Regions from separate parts of the Streptomyces sp. NA02950 genome, predicted to be linked through region 2. Evidence: riboswitches for the same ligand, from Rfam matches in the RefSeq annotation. Region 2 holds a riboswitch; the other holds the start of a gene.
The links. A riboswitch is a leader RNA that binds a small molecule or an ion and turns the genes downstream of it on or off. The one in region 2 is predicted to bind glycine.
Positions count from the first base shown of each region.

Region 1: linked by a shared signal. The riboswitch ahead of gcvT (glycine cleavage system aminomethyltransferase GcvT) and the one ahead of gcvP (aminomethyl-transferring glycine dehydrogenase) in region 2 are both predicted to bind glycine.

Region 1 is NZ_CP054916.1:2,936,819-2,943,909, reverse strand. Features, by position in the region: gene gcvT (glycine cleavage system aminomethyltransferase GcvT) at 79-1,206, opposite strand; glycine riboswitch at 1,366-1,475, opposite strand; gene HUT19_RS12320 (AAA family ATPase) at 1,626-2,426, shown strand; gene HUT19_RS12315 (enhanced serine sensitivity protein SseB) at 2,650-3,444, shown strand; gene HUT19_RS12310 (enhanced serine sensitivity protein SseB C-terminal domain-containing protein) at 3,556-4,350, shown strand; gene HUT19_RS12305 (ABC transporter permease) at 4,802-5,806, shown strand; gene HUT19_RS12300 (ABC transporter substrate-binding protein) at 5,934-7,091, shown strand, end outside.
Region 2 is NZ_CP054916.1:1,400,278-1,407,368, reverse strand. Features, by position in the region: gene HUT19_RS05690 (DNA polymerase IV) at 1-330, shown strand, start outside; gene HUT19_RS05685 (PRC-barrel domain-containing protein) at 306-623, opposite strand; glycine riboswitch at 749-847, shown strand; gene gcvP (aminomethyl-transferring glycine dehydrogenase) at 1,037-3,949, shown strand; gene HUT19_RS05675 (DUF5999 family protein) at 4,263-4,469, opposite strand; gene HUT19_RS05670 (hypothetical protein) at 4,733-5,320, opposite strand; gene HUT19_RS05665 (glutamate--cysteine ligase) at 5,786-7,091, shown strand, end outside.

The DNA.
Region 1 (7,091 bases), 1.5 Mb from region 2:
GACAACGCGCCCCGGGGGGTGGGTGCGGTACCGGGCGACAGCGCCGGGACAACGCGCCCCGGGCGGTGCGCCGTGCGGTCAGCGCTCGCGCCGGTAGAAGGGGAGCGCGACGACCTCGTACGGCTCCCGGGTACCGCGGATGTCCACGGCCACGCCCTCGGTGCCGGGGTTCGCGTGCTCCGCGTCGACGTAGGCGATGGCGATGGGCTTGCCGAGCGTGGGGGAGGGGGCACCCGAGGTGACCTCGCCGATCACCGTGCCGTCCGGGCCCACCACCGGGTATCCGGCGCGCGGCACCCGGCGGCCTGAAGCGATCAGGCCCACGAGGGCGCGCGGGGGCTCGTTCTCCGCCCGGCGCGCCGCGTCCTGGAGGGCCTCGCGGCCGACGAAGTCACCGGCCTTCTCGAACTTCACCACTCGGCCGAGCCCGGCGTCGAACGGGGTCGTGGAGGTGGTCAGCTCATGTCCGTACAGCGGCATCCCCGCCTCCAGCCGCAGGGTGTCCCGGCAGGAGAGACCGCAGGGCACCAGGCCCGCGGGGGCGCCCGCCTCGGACAGGGCCTGCCACAGCCGCTCGGCGTCGTCCGGCGCGACGAACAGCTCGAAGCCGTCCTCACCGGTGTAGCCGGTGCGGGCGATCAGCGCGGAGACCCCCGCGACGGTGCCCGGCAGACCGGCGTAGTACTTGAGGTTGTCCAGGTCGGCGTCGGTCAGGCTCTTGAGGATGCCCGGGGACTCCGGCCCCTGGACCGCGAGCAGCGCGTACGCCTCCCGGTCGTCCCGGACGGCCGTCTCGAAGCCGGAGGCCCGTTCGGTCAGCGCGTCCAGTACCACCTGGGCGTTCGAGGCATTGGCCACCACCATGAACGCTTCGTCGGCGAGACGGTAGACGATCAGGTCGTCGAGGATGCCGCCCTCGGTGTCGCAGATCATGGTGTAGCGGGCGCGGCCCACGGCGAGCGCCGAGAGATGCCCGACCAGGGCGTGGTCCAGGGCCTGCCCGGCCTGCGGCCCGGTGAGTGTGATCTCACCCATGTGGGAGAGGTCGAAGAGCCCGGCGCGGGTGCGGACGGCGGTGTGCTCGTCGCGCTCGCTCGCGTAGCGCAGCGGCATGTCCCAGCCCGCGAAGTCGGTCATGGTGGCACCGAGCGCACGGTGCAGCGCGTCCAGCGCGGTGCGGCGTGGCGCGGTCGGGGCGTCGGTCATGATTCAGGCTCCAAGATCGAGATCGCGGCGGGGACAACAGGACGCAGAACGTCCTCCCCATCTGTCATCGGAACCTGAGAGGTTCGCCGTGACGCCCGCACGGGGTCCGGCTTGCACCTTGGGTGGAGCCACGCACAGCGGCTCGCTTTTCAGATCTGCCTCGCCCGCGCGGTAATAGGGCCTGAGAGATTCAAGGGAGGACTTGCTCCTTCGGCGCCCGGGCCGCCGGCGGCTGCCGGTGTGACCAAGGACTCTCCCGCGCGGATTCAAGCGGCCGGTATGGAGTTGCGCGGACATCATCGCACGTACTGGCGAGAAGGGAACCCCCAGTCCGTGAGGCGACCGCCTTGATGCGTATTACCTTTTCTTGACACTCTTCGGGTACGAGCCGCAGTGACCGACCTGGGAGGACGATCACGGTGCATGGGCAGGGAGCGTATGCGACGTCACGTGGGCCCCTGCCGGTGCGGCGCGGACGCGCGCCGTCCGCGGGGCCGGTCCGGCCGGGGCGCCGGGCCCTGGTCCACGATCTGCGCACCGGCGGTGACGCGTGCGCCGACGCGTGCGTCGACCCGGGCGCGGTCACGCCGCCGGACGAGCGGGCCGCGGGCGCCGCGGTGGGCGCCGAAGGGGGCGGGCCCCCGGCGGTCCGGAGCGGCGCCGGGGTGCCCGAGCTGCGCTATCCGGCCCACGACGTGCTGGTCGCCTCCGGGCTGCCGGGCAGCGGCAAGACCACACTGATCAACCGGACGGTCGCCCCGCTGGACGACGACGGCGGCACGGTGGTCCGGATCGACTCCCAGAACACACGCGAGGCGTGGGAGCGGCGGCTGCCGGGCTGGCTGCCCTACGCGCTCTACCGGCCGCTGGTCCGCTGTGCCCACTACGCCGGGCTGCACCGCGCGCTGCGCTCGGACGCCAGTGTGGTGGTGCACGACTGCGGCGCGCTGCCCTGGGTCCGCCGCTGGCTGGCCTGGGACACCCGGCGCCGGGGCCGGCGGCTCCACATGGTGCTGCTCGATGTGGAGCCCGAGGTCGCCCTGAAGGGGCAGGCCGCCCGCGGCCGCGGAGTCTCCGGGTACGCCTTCGGACGGCACCGGCGCGCCGTGCGGCGGCTGGTCGCCGGGGTGGAGGCGGGGCGGCCACCGGCCGGCTGCGCCTCGGCGGTGCTGCTGGACCGGGCGGCGACCAGCGCGCTGCGCGGCATCTCCTTCGAGTGAAATCCACCGCCCGACAACCGTCAGACGAGCGGGGCGTGAGTGGCGTACGACCGGCGCTCGAGCACATCGCGAGCGCACCCTGAGCGCACCCTGAATCACCCCGCGTGCTTCGCACCGCTCCGAGGTGGGGATGTGGTGTGGAGATGAGAACGCGGCCGATGGCCTTGTGCCGCCCAGCGGTTAGGGTGCTGATGCAGGTCGGACGAGATGGCGGTTGAAAGAGATGAGCATCCCGGAGCAGCACGGTTTCCCACCGGCTCACGGAGGTTTCCCCGACAGCGCTGTACCCGCGTTCCCCGGCAATGAGCTCGAAGAGGTGCTGGTCGCCTCGGTCGAGGTCCCCGGGGCCGGCGCCCGTATCGTCGAGGTGCTCGGCCGCAGTCATGTCTGGGTTCCGCTGCCCAACGGCGGTGGCCCGGAGAGCCGCGGTCTCGATCTGCCGACCATGGAGATCGAAGGCGCCGCGTACGTCCCGGTGTTCAGCTCCGAGCAGCAGTTCCTCCAGATCGTCGGCGGCCATATGTCGTTCACCGTCGCCCCGGCCGCGGAGTTCGCCCGCGGGCTGCCGCCCCAGATGGGCATCGCGGTGAATCCCGGCGGCCCGGTGGGCGTGCCGCTTCCGCCCGCCGCCGTGGCGGAGTTGTGCCGTACCGGCCGCACCGAGCTGGACGGCCCGGCCTCCGGCGGCCGGGTGCGGCTCTTCGAACCCGACTGGCAGGACGAACCGGTCGACTTCCTCGCCGCCGCCGGTATCGAGTTCGCCAAGGACAAGGGGATACGGACCGCGCGGCGCGCCCTGGCCAGTGTCGAGGGCGATCCGCCCGCCCTCTTCGTCGGCATCGAGCTCGACACACCCGGCCCGGAGGGCCAGGCGGTCGCGGTGGACGCGCTCGGGAGGGCGCTCGGCGTGGTGCCGCTGCCCTGGGCCGTGCAACTCGTGCTGCTGGACATCGCGCAGGACCCGGTCGCGGACTGGATGCTGCAACGGGTGCGTCCGTTCTACGACCGTGACCTCTGACTCATCCCAGGGCCCCCAGCCGTGGCCCGTAAGCTGGTTTCATGACCAGGCGGGGCGCATCCACGTGCCCCGCTGAGGTACGGGGCACAGCCGAGAGAGGGGCGGACCCAGGTGAGCGCGGGCGCGGAGTGGGGGGCGGCCGCCGGTCAGGTGGAGCGGATGCTGCAACAGGTCGCTCCCGGCCGGTACGACGCCTACGAGGCGCTGCTGCACGCCCTTGCCGAGGGCCAGGTCTGGATGCTGCTGTGGCACGGTTCGCCCGGTGCGGCCGACGCCCAGTACGGCAACATGGACGTGAGCGGCCTCGGTTACGCCCCGTGTGTGACCTCCGCCCAGGAACTGGCGGCCAGCGGCTGGAACCGCGCCCATGAGGTGGTGGAGGGCCGACTGATCGCCGACTCCCTCTACCGCGACCGCTACGGTCTGTGGCTCAATCCGCATGCGCCCGGCGGCGGTGTGGGCATCCCCTGGCTCGATCTGCGCCGGATCGCCGGAGGGCTGGACCGGCTGCCCGCGGGACCGCTGCGGGTGACCGAGCCCTCCATCGACCTCCCCCAGTTCTATGCCCTGTTGGGGCAGAACGCGCATCGCACCACCGCGGTGCGGTCGCTGCGCAGGGCCTGGGTGCAGCCGGCGCTCGGTGCTCCGTATCTGGCCATCGGCCTGGATCTGTACGACACCAGCGGACCGGCCGTGCAGTCGGTACGGACGATGATGGAGCAGTCGGTCGGAGCGGTGCCGGACGGGCTGCCGGTCTCCACGGTCGCGCTGTCGGACGCGTACGACCCGGTCGCCATGTGGATGCGGGCCAACGCCCGTCCCTTCTTCGACCGGGACGCCTACGGTGCCGCGCCCGCCGGGCCGTCCTACGGCTACGGCTATCCGCCGCCGCGCCCCGCGTACTGAACGGCGTCCCGTCCGGTGAACCACCCATGACCCGTTCGTTTACCAAGGTTTGACCCGGGGCCGCCGGGGCGGATTCCCCCGGCGGACCGGCGGTTACCCCGGGTGCGTGCCGATGCGCGGGACCTCTGCTCAGCCCGGCGCGCATATCGCCCGGATATGGCCGAAAAACCCATAGCGGACTCGACGTTACTGCTTCGCTCTCGCAGCACGACTGTCCGTATACCGGAACTGCGTGCGCCACATCACGGTTAGGCATCCATTGCCCGTGGGGTCTGGCGGGTGATCACAAGCGCGATGAAGACTCCCGCTCCAAGGGGTGCGGTTCTGCGCGTAGAGCCCCTTCAGGAAAGGTTCCGTACCACGAGCCTGACTTTCTCCAGGTGATGAACAAAGCCGCCACAGCGGCGAGTCGTGGGCCGGTCACCACCGGTCGAGAGGGGTCCCCACCACGATGACGGCACCATTGCACGGCACGAGCGCGGAGGCGGAGCCGGTCGCGACTGCCGATGTAGCGGCGGATGTAGTCAAGACATCGGTCGAGGGCAGATCGCTGCGGCAGATCGCCTGGATGCGTCTGAAGCGGGACAAGCTGGCGCTGGCCGGTGGAGCCGTTGTCATCCTGCTGGTGCTCGTGGCCGTCTTCGCGCCGCTGATCGTGAGCCTGCTCGGCCATCCGCCGAACGAGTTCCACCAGGATGAGATCGACCCGCTGTTCGGCACCCCCAAGGGCGACTGGGGCGGTATGAGCCCCGACTTCCTCTTCGGTGTGGAGCCCTCCAACGGCCGCGATGTGTTCAGCCGGGTGGTCTACGGCGCGCGGATCTCACTGCTGGTGGCCTTTCTCGCGGCGGTCGTCGCCGTGGTCCTGGGCACCGTGTTCGGCATCATCGCCGGATATTTCGGTGGCTGGGTGGACACGGTGATCAGCCGGACGATGGACATGCTGCTGGCCTTCCCGCAGCTGCTCTTCATCATCTCCCTGGTGTCGGTGCTCCCGAACGACCTGCTGGGACTGACCGGCAGCGGGGTGCGCATCACCATCCTGGTCTCGGTGATCGGCTTCTTCGGCTGGCCCTACGTCGGCCGGATCGTGCGCGGCCAGACGCTGTCGCTGCGCGAGAAGGAGTACGTCGAGGCCGCGCGGAGCCTGGGCGCAGGCCGGCGCTACATCCTCTTCCGTGAACTGCTGCCCAACCTGGTGGCGCCGATCACCGTCTACACGACGTTGATGATCCCCACCAACATCCTCACCGAGGCGGCGCTCAGCTTCCTCGGGGCGGGCGTCAAACCGCCGACCGCGTCCTGGGGACAGATGCTCTCCAAGGCCGTGGGCACCTACGAGGACGATCCGATGTTCATGATCATCCCAGGTGCGGCGATCTTCATCACGGTGCTGGCCTTCAACCTGTTCGGCGACGGCGTCCGCGACGCCCTCGATCCGAAGGGCACCCGATGACGGTGACACACCCGGCTCCGGTCCGGGCGCACCCAGACGTATGTCCCCCTGCCACATCTGTCAGGCGGCTGTCCGATCACTCCCCGGCGCCATGCCAAGGACCGCTATTCCGGAGGTTGCAGCAACTATGAAACCCCTACGTTCGTCGAGAAGCAGGCGGGTCGTCGGTGCGACGGCTGTCGTCTGCGCCCTCCTGGCCACCGCGGCCTGTGGTGGTGGGTCCGATGACGAGAGTGGCTCGGGGGCCGGTTTCAACGCCGCGATGAAGGGCGTTGCCAACAAGTCGGCCAAGAAGGGCGGCACCCTGAAGTTCGTCAACAAGCAGGACTTCGACTCCCTCGACCCGCAGCGTCAGTACTACGGCTTCGCCTGGGACTTCGCCCGCTTCTACGCGCGCCAACTGATCTCGTACGCGCCCAAGCCGGGCAACGCGGCCAATGAACTGGTGCCGGACCTGGCCACCTCCACGGCCAAGATCACCAACGGTGGCAAGACCTACACCTACACCCTGCGGGACGGCGTCAGCTGGGAGGACGGCTCGGCCATCACCTCCAAGGACGTCAAGTACGGCATCGAGCGCATCTGGGCCAAGGACGTCGTCTCCGGCGGCCCCAGCTATCTGCGCCAGGTGCTCGACCCGAAGGGCGAGTACCCCGGTCCCTACAAGGACAAGTCCAAGGACAAGCTGGGCCTGAAGGCGATCGAGACGCCGGACGACAAGACCATCGTCTTCAACCTCGCCAAGCCCAACGGTGACTTCGAGCAGATGCTCGCGATGCCGACCGGCTCCCCGGTGAAGGCGTCCAAGGACACCGGCGCCAAGTACACCAACCGGCCCTTCTCCTCCGGCCCGTACAAGTTCACCTCGTACACGCCGGGCAAGAGCGCCGCCCTGGTGCGCAACCCCAAGTGGAACAGGAAGTCCGACCCGATCCGCGCCGCGCTGCCGGACAAGGTCACGGTCACCTTCAACTCCAACCTCGAGGCGATCGACAAGCTCCTGATCAAGGGCGACTACGACGTCTTCCTGAGCGCCACAGGTATGACCCAGTCCGGGCGCACCGCCGCGCTCAAGCAGCACAAGGGCAATGTCGACAACATCGAGACCAGCTTCGTCCGCTACGTCGACATGGCCACCAAGATCAAGCCGTTCGACAACCTCCACTGCCGCAGGGCGGTCATCTACGGCACCGACTACAAGGCGCTCCAGACCACCCGCGGCGGCCCGCAGGCCGGTGGTGACATCGCCACCAACATGCTCCCCAAGAGCGTCAAGGGCGCGGAC
Region 2 (7,091 bases):
CTGCCGGGGGAGGATGTGCGACACAGCGAGTTCGGTGCGGGATGGGTGCAGGGGAGCGGGGTGGGCCGGGTGACGGTGCGCTTCGAGACGCCCTGGTCGGATCCGGGCCGGGTGCGGACGTTCGCCGTGGACGACCCCGCGCTGGAACCGGGCGAACCGCTGCCGCTGCTGGAGCCCGCCGGGGGTCCGGAAACGGGCCCCGGCCCCCACGGGGATCCCGGCGGCGGCCCGGGTGCCCGATCGCGCCACGACCGCGATCACGACCACGGACAGGGCCACGACCACGGACAGGGCCGTGACCAGGGTCAGCCGGTGACGTCCAGTCCGTAGTGGTGGTACAGCTGGAGCTCCTGCTCGGGCGAGAGATGGCGGCCGACCCCGAAGTCCGGGGCGTCCTTGATCAGCGCCCGGTCGTAGGGCACCCGGAGGGTGTCGCCGACGACCTCGCTCGGTTCCAGCGGTACGAACACATCCCGGCTGAACAGTCCGGTGCGTACCGCCGCCCACTCGGGCTCGCCGGTCGCGTCGTCGAGATAGACCTCGTCCACGGTGCCGATCTTGGCGCCCTCGCGGTCGAATGCCTTGCGGCCGATCAGGGTCCGCGGGTCGATATCGGTCTGCACGCTCTCTCCCACAGGTGGCAATTGTCCAGTGATAACTACAAAAAGCCACATCGCCGCGCGCGGCCACTCGAGCGGTCGGCGCCCCGCCCGTGCGACAGATGCGCTGGTACGCTGGCTTTGGCTGTAGACCCCGTGCGGGAGAGTTCTCCGTCGATTGTTGTCGGAGGCGCCGAAGGAGCAAATCCTCCCCGGAATCTCTCAGGCACACGTACCGTGCGGGTGAGGTCACTCTGGAAAGCAGGGTGGGCCACGGGCGGGCGTCGCTCCGAAACCCCTCCTCACCGACGGTGAAAGCCGGTCAGGCACAACGCGGGCCGGTGAAGCTCTCAGGTTGATGACAGAGGGGGAGGCCGTCCGGGCACCCGCGCCGTGGTGCCCCTCGTCGGTCGTTACAGACCAGGAGGCCCCCGCAGATGACCGCCAACCGCATCTCGCTCTCCGATCTGGAGTGCGGTACTCCGTTCGAGCAGCGCCACATCGGTCCCGACAGCGAGGCGCAGGCCAAGATGCTCGCCCAGGTCGGCTTCGGCTCGCTCGACGAGCTGACCGAGACCGCCGTACCGGATGTCATAAAGAGCACCGAGGCGCTGGATCTGCCCCCGGCCCGCAGCGAGGCGGAGGTCCTCGCCGAACTGCGTGGCCTCGCCGACCGCAACCAGGTACTGCCGTCCATGATCGGCCTGGGCTACTACGGCACCTTCACCCCGCCGGTGATCCTGCGCAATGTGATGGAGAACCCGGCCTGGTACACCGCCTACACCCCGTACCAGCCGGAGATCTCCCAGGGCCGGCTGGAGGCGCTGCTCAACTTCCAGACCGCCGTCGCCGATCTGACCGGGCTGCCCACCGCCGGTTCCTCGCTGCTCGACGAGGGCACCGCCGCCGCCGAGGCGATGGCGCTCTCGCGCCGCGTCGGCAAGGTCAAGGAGGGCGTCTTCCTGATCGACGCCGACTGTCTGCCGCAGACCATCGCCGTCATCCAGACCCGGGCCGAACCCACCGGGGTCGAGGTCGTCGTGGCCGATCTGTCCCGGGGCATCCCGGACGAGATCGCCGAGCGCGGTGTGTTCGGTGTGCTGCTCCAGTACCCGGGCGCCTCCGGTGAGGTGCGCGACCCCCGCCCGGTCATCGAGCGGGCGCACGAACTCGGCGCGATCGTCACCGTGGCCACCGATCTGCTCGCGCTCACCCTGCTCACCTCGCCCGGTGAGCTGGGCGCGGACATCGCGGTCGGCAACAGCCAGCGGTTCGGTGTGCCGATGGGCTTCGGCGGCCCGCACGCCGGATTCATGGCCGTCCGGGACACCTTCGCCCGCAACCTGCCCGGCCGGCTCGTCGGCGTCTCGGTCGACGCGGACGGCGACAAGGCGTACCGGCTGGCCCTCCAGACGCGTGAGCAGCACATCCGCCGTGAGAAGGCCACCAGCAACATCTGCACCGCCCAGGTCCTGCTGGCCGTCATGGCCGGGATGTACGCGGTCTACCACGGCCCGGACGGACTCGCGGCCATCGCCCGCCGCACCCACCGCTACGCCACCGTCCTCGCCGAGGGGCTGCGGGCGGGCGGTGTCGAGGTTGTGCACGGCGCCTACTTCGACACCCTCACCGCGCGGGTGCCCGGCCGCGCCGCCGATGTGGTCGCCGCGGCCCGCGAGGCCGGGGTCAATCTGCGGCTGACCGACGCCGACCACGTCGGCATCGCCTGCGACGAGACCACCGGCCGCGCCCAGCTCGCCGCCGTCTGGTCCGCCTTCGGCGTGGACGGCGGCAGCGGCGAGGGCACCGCGATCCCCACGGTCGACGCGCTGGACGCCGCCGCGGGCGAGGCACTGCCGCGGGAGCTGCTGCGCGGCGACGGCTATCTGTCCCACCCGGTCTTCCACCAGCACCGGTCCGAGACCGCGATGCTGCGCTATCTGCGGCGGCTGTCCGACCGGGACTACGCTCTGGACCGGGGCATGATCCCGCTCGGCTCCTGCACCATGAAGCTCAACGCCACGACCGAGATGGAGCCGGTCACCTGGCCCGAGTTCGGCGCCCTCCACCCGTTCGCGCCGATCGAGCAGGCCCACGGCTATCTGACGCTCATCCGCGAGCTGGAGGAGCGGCTGGCCGCCGTCACCGGCTACCACAAGGTCTCCCTCCAGCCCAACGCCGGTTCGCAGGGCGAGCTGTCCGGGCTGCTGGCCGTACGCGCCTACCACCGGGCCAACGGCGACACCCAGCGCACCGTCTGCCTGATCCCGTCCTCGGCGCACGGCACCAACGCGGCCAGCGCCGTGATGGCGGGAATGAAGGTCGTCGTGGTGAAGACCGGCGAGGACGGCGAGGTGGACACCGACGACCTGCGCGCCAAGATCGAGCAGTACGGCGACCAACTGGCCGTCCTGATGGTCACCTACCCTTCCACGCACGGGGTGTTCGAGGAGCACATCACCGAGATCTGTGCCGCCGTGCACGACACGGGCGGCCAGGTCTACGTGGACGGCGCGAACCTCAACGCGCTGGTCGGGCTCGCCGAGCCGGGCCGGTTCGGCGGCGATGTCTCCCACCTCAACCTGCACAAGACCTTCTGCATCCCGCACGGCGGCGGCGGACCGGGCGTCGGCCCGGTCGCGGTGCGCGAGCACCTCGCCCCCTACCTCCCCAACCACCCCATGCAGCCCGCCGCGGGCCCGGCCACCGGTGTCGGCCCGATCTCGGCGGCGCCGTGGGGCTCCGCGGGCATCCTGCCGATCTCCTGGGCGTACGTCCGGCTGATGGGCGCCGAGGGGCTGCGCCGCGCCACCCAGGTGGCGGTGCTGGGCGCCAACTACATCGCCAAGCGGCTGGAGCCGCACTACCCGGTGCTCTACACCGGCCCCGGCGGGCTGGTGGCCCACGAGTGCATCGTCGATCTGCGTCCGCTCACCAAGGCGACCGGGGTGTCCGTCGACGATGTGGCCAAGCGGCTCATCGATTACGGCTTCCACGCGCCGACGATGTCGTTCCCGGTGGCCGGGACGTTGATGATCGAGCCGACGGAGAGCGAGGACCTGGCGGAGCTGGACCGCTTCTGCGAGGCGATGATCGCGATCCGCTCGGAGATCGACAAGGTCGCCTCGGGGGAGTGGGCCAAGGAGGACAACCCGCTGCGGAACGCACCGCACACCGCGGCGTCGCTCGGCGGGGAGTGGGACCACCCGTACAGTCGGGAGGAAGCGGTCTTCCCGGCCGGGGTCTCGGCGGCCGACAAGTACTGGCCGCCGGTGCGGCGGATCGACGGGGCGTTCGGGGACCGCAACCTCGTCTGCTCCTGCCCGCCGCTGGAGTCCTACGAGGGCTAGTGCCGCGTCAGCCAAGGTTCGCCCCCCTCGCCGCCCTGGCACGCTCCCCCAGCTACCGCTGGGAGGTGCCCCCCCTCGCTGCGTCGGCCGAAAGCCCGAGCAGGCCCACTACGAGGGCCTCCCCGCGGCCTTGCGAGCGCACGCACCAGGCCGCCTCGCTGCCGGGCACACCTTGACTGACGCGGCACCAGAGACGCGAAAGGGGTGCCATCAGGCACCCCGGATGCGGGGCCGGTTCGGCGAAGGCGCCGGGCCGGCCCCGGTCTGTCTGTGCCGTTCCGGCCGTGGGGCCTGAACGGCGGTCGGACGACGCCTAGGCGGCCGTCACGATGTGCTCGGAACCCCGCGGCCGGCACGGGGCGATGACCCGTCCGTCCGGCAGCAGCTCACCGGTGTCCTCGAAGAGCAGGACGCCGTTGCACAGCAGGCTCCAGCCCTGCTCCGGATGGTGCGCCACCAGATGGGCGGCCTCCCGGTCGGCGGAGTCGGCTGACGGGCAGGGTGGTTGGTGCTGGCACATGGCAGGGTTCTTTCGCTGCGGTGTGGTGAAGGTGCTGCGGTTCTTCGCGGCATTCATGGCCGCCCCCCGTGGTGAGTTGGTCGGTTGCTCCCAGTGTTGCCCTACGGGCGGGATTCCGCAGGGATTTCGCGGTACCGGTCTCGCTAGATAATGACGCATCACCCGTTCGGACGGTTCATCGCGGCGGGACTGTTACGAGGACGCAGCGAAGCGCCCTGTGACCCGGTGGTCACAGGGCGCTTCGCTCCTGGTGAAAGTGCTGGTCAGGCAGGCGATCCCAACAATCGTGCCGGGGTCAGCCGCAGCGTGAGCGCGGGCAGCAGATCCGCCGCCCGGTGCGCCCGGTGGGCCGCGATCCCGGGTGGGGCCGGGGCCAGCGGCACCATCAGATCGCCCGCGCCCAGACCGCCGTCGGCGGCGTCCGCCACGGGGTTCTCGTGCAGCCACAGCGTGACCATGTACATCTCCGGGATCGACAGCAGCCGCGGCTGGTACGTCACGGGCAGCGACTCAGCCTCGCGCAGGGCCAGTTCGGCCGACGCGACATACGGCCCCTCGGAGAAGTGCGAGAACGCCCAGCCGTCGGCGGTCAGTCGCGCCTCAGCGGCGGCCACCGTACGGTCCTCCTCGCGGATCATGAAGCGCCATCCGTGCAGCCGGGTGCGGGGTCCCCCGGCCGGTGCGGTGATGGCGTCCAGGACATGGACGGGCAGCGGGAGTTCGGGTTCGAAGGGACCCGCGAGGGCGTTGAGCCCCGGGGTGCGGACCTCATGGACGGCGGTGGGGGAACCGAGGGCCGTGAGGACGCTGCGCAGGGCGGGCGCGGGAGCCGGGGGCACATGCAGCGGCATGGTGGTGTGGCCTCTCACTCAGGAGACACGGTGAAGCGGCAGCGGAGTCATGGTTCGACAACATCGACAACGCTGTCGGTGTGCGGGGGTCATACGCGGGTCAGAGGGTGCCGGGACGAACTGTCCGGGCGTTATCTCTCCGCCTTGTTAACCGAGTTTATACGAACCATGTTCCCGGCATGTTTCCGCTAGCTGTGCGCGATATTGCCGACAAGGGGTATTCAGGACCGCGCAGGCGTGGGGATTTTCCCCGATTCTGTGCCAGATGCATGGATATGACCTGGCTTTTTGTCGTCATCGCGGTAGGCTGGATCTCACCGGTGCATTTACCCGGCCCATTGCGGCGTAGTTGAGAGCGTACCGGCTGGGCGGGCCGCACGGGGCGTTATCGATCACATTGGTGGGCATCATCGAGCGTGGTGTAAGCGGCTGACGCCGGTGATCCACTCGAGGAAGGACGCTTCGATGGGGGAGAAGGTCGTAGCCGGTGAGTTCGACCCGTCCGGTCGGCAGCGGCAGCGCGGTCGGCTCCGGCAGTGCCTGGACGGGCTCGGCCGGCTCCTGGCGGAGAAGCGATTCGACCGTCCGCGTAATCTCATGGGTCTGGAGATCGAACTCAATCTCGCCGGCGCCGACGGGATGCCGAGGATGATGAACGCGGAGGTTCTGGAACGCATCGCGAGTCACGATTTCCAGACCGAACTCGGGCAGTGCAACCTTGAAGTGAACATCGTGCCGCACCGTTTGCACGGACGTGTTCTCGACCAGCTCTCCGAGGAGCTCCGCACCGGGTTGTCATATGCCGACCGCAAGGCGCGGGAAGTGTCCTCCGAGATCGTGATGATCGGAATTCTCCCGACTCTCGCCGCCCGGGACCTGGGATCGGCGAACCTCTCCTACGACGACCGCTACAAACTCCTCAACGAACAGATGCTGGCCGCCCGCGGCGAGGATTTCCTCATCGACATCGAGGGCCAGGAGCGCTTCACCTACGCCAGCGCCTCGATCGCCCCCGAAGCCGCGTGTACCTCCGTGCAGCTCCACCTCCAGACAACCCCGGGGCGGTTCGCGGCGGTGTGGAACGCGGCGCAGGCGGTGGCCGCCGTGCAGATCGCGGTGGGCGCCAACTCGCCCTTCGTCTTCGGTCGGGAGGTGTGGCGGGAGTCCAGGCCACCGCTGTTCCTCCAGGCCACCGATGTGCGGCCACTGGAGTACGCCGCCCAGGGCGTCCGTCCGCGCACCTGGTTCGGCGAGCGCTGGATCGGCGACGCCTACGAGCTGTTCGAGGAGAACCTGCGCTACTTCCCCCCGCTGCTGTCGGCCGGCCAGGACGAGGACCCGCTGCGGGTGCTGGACGAGGGCGGTGTGCCCGCCCTCCATGAACTGGTGCTGCACAACGGCACGATCTACCGCTGGAACCGGCCGGTGTACGACGTGGCGGGCGGGGTGCCGCATCTGCGGGTGGAGAACCGGGTGCTGCCCGCGGGCCCCACCGTCACCGATGTCATCGCCAACGCGGCCTTCTACTACGGACTGGTCCGGGCGCTGGCCGAGGAGCCCCGCCCGGTGTGGTCGCGGCTGCCGTTCACCGCCGCGGCGGCCAACTTCGACGCGGCCTGCCGCCATGGCATCGACGCGGTCCTCCAGTGGCCCAAGCCCGGCCGCTCGGCCGCCCTGGCCCGTACGCCCGCGGTGCGGCTGGTACGCGAGGAACTGCTGCCGCTGGCCGCGGCCGGGCTGGGCGGCTGGGGGGTCGAGCCCGCCGACCGCG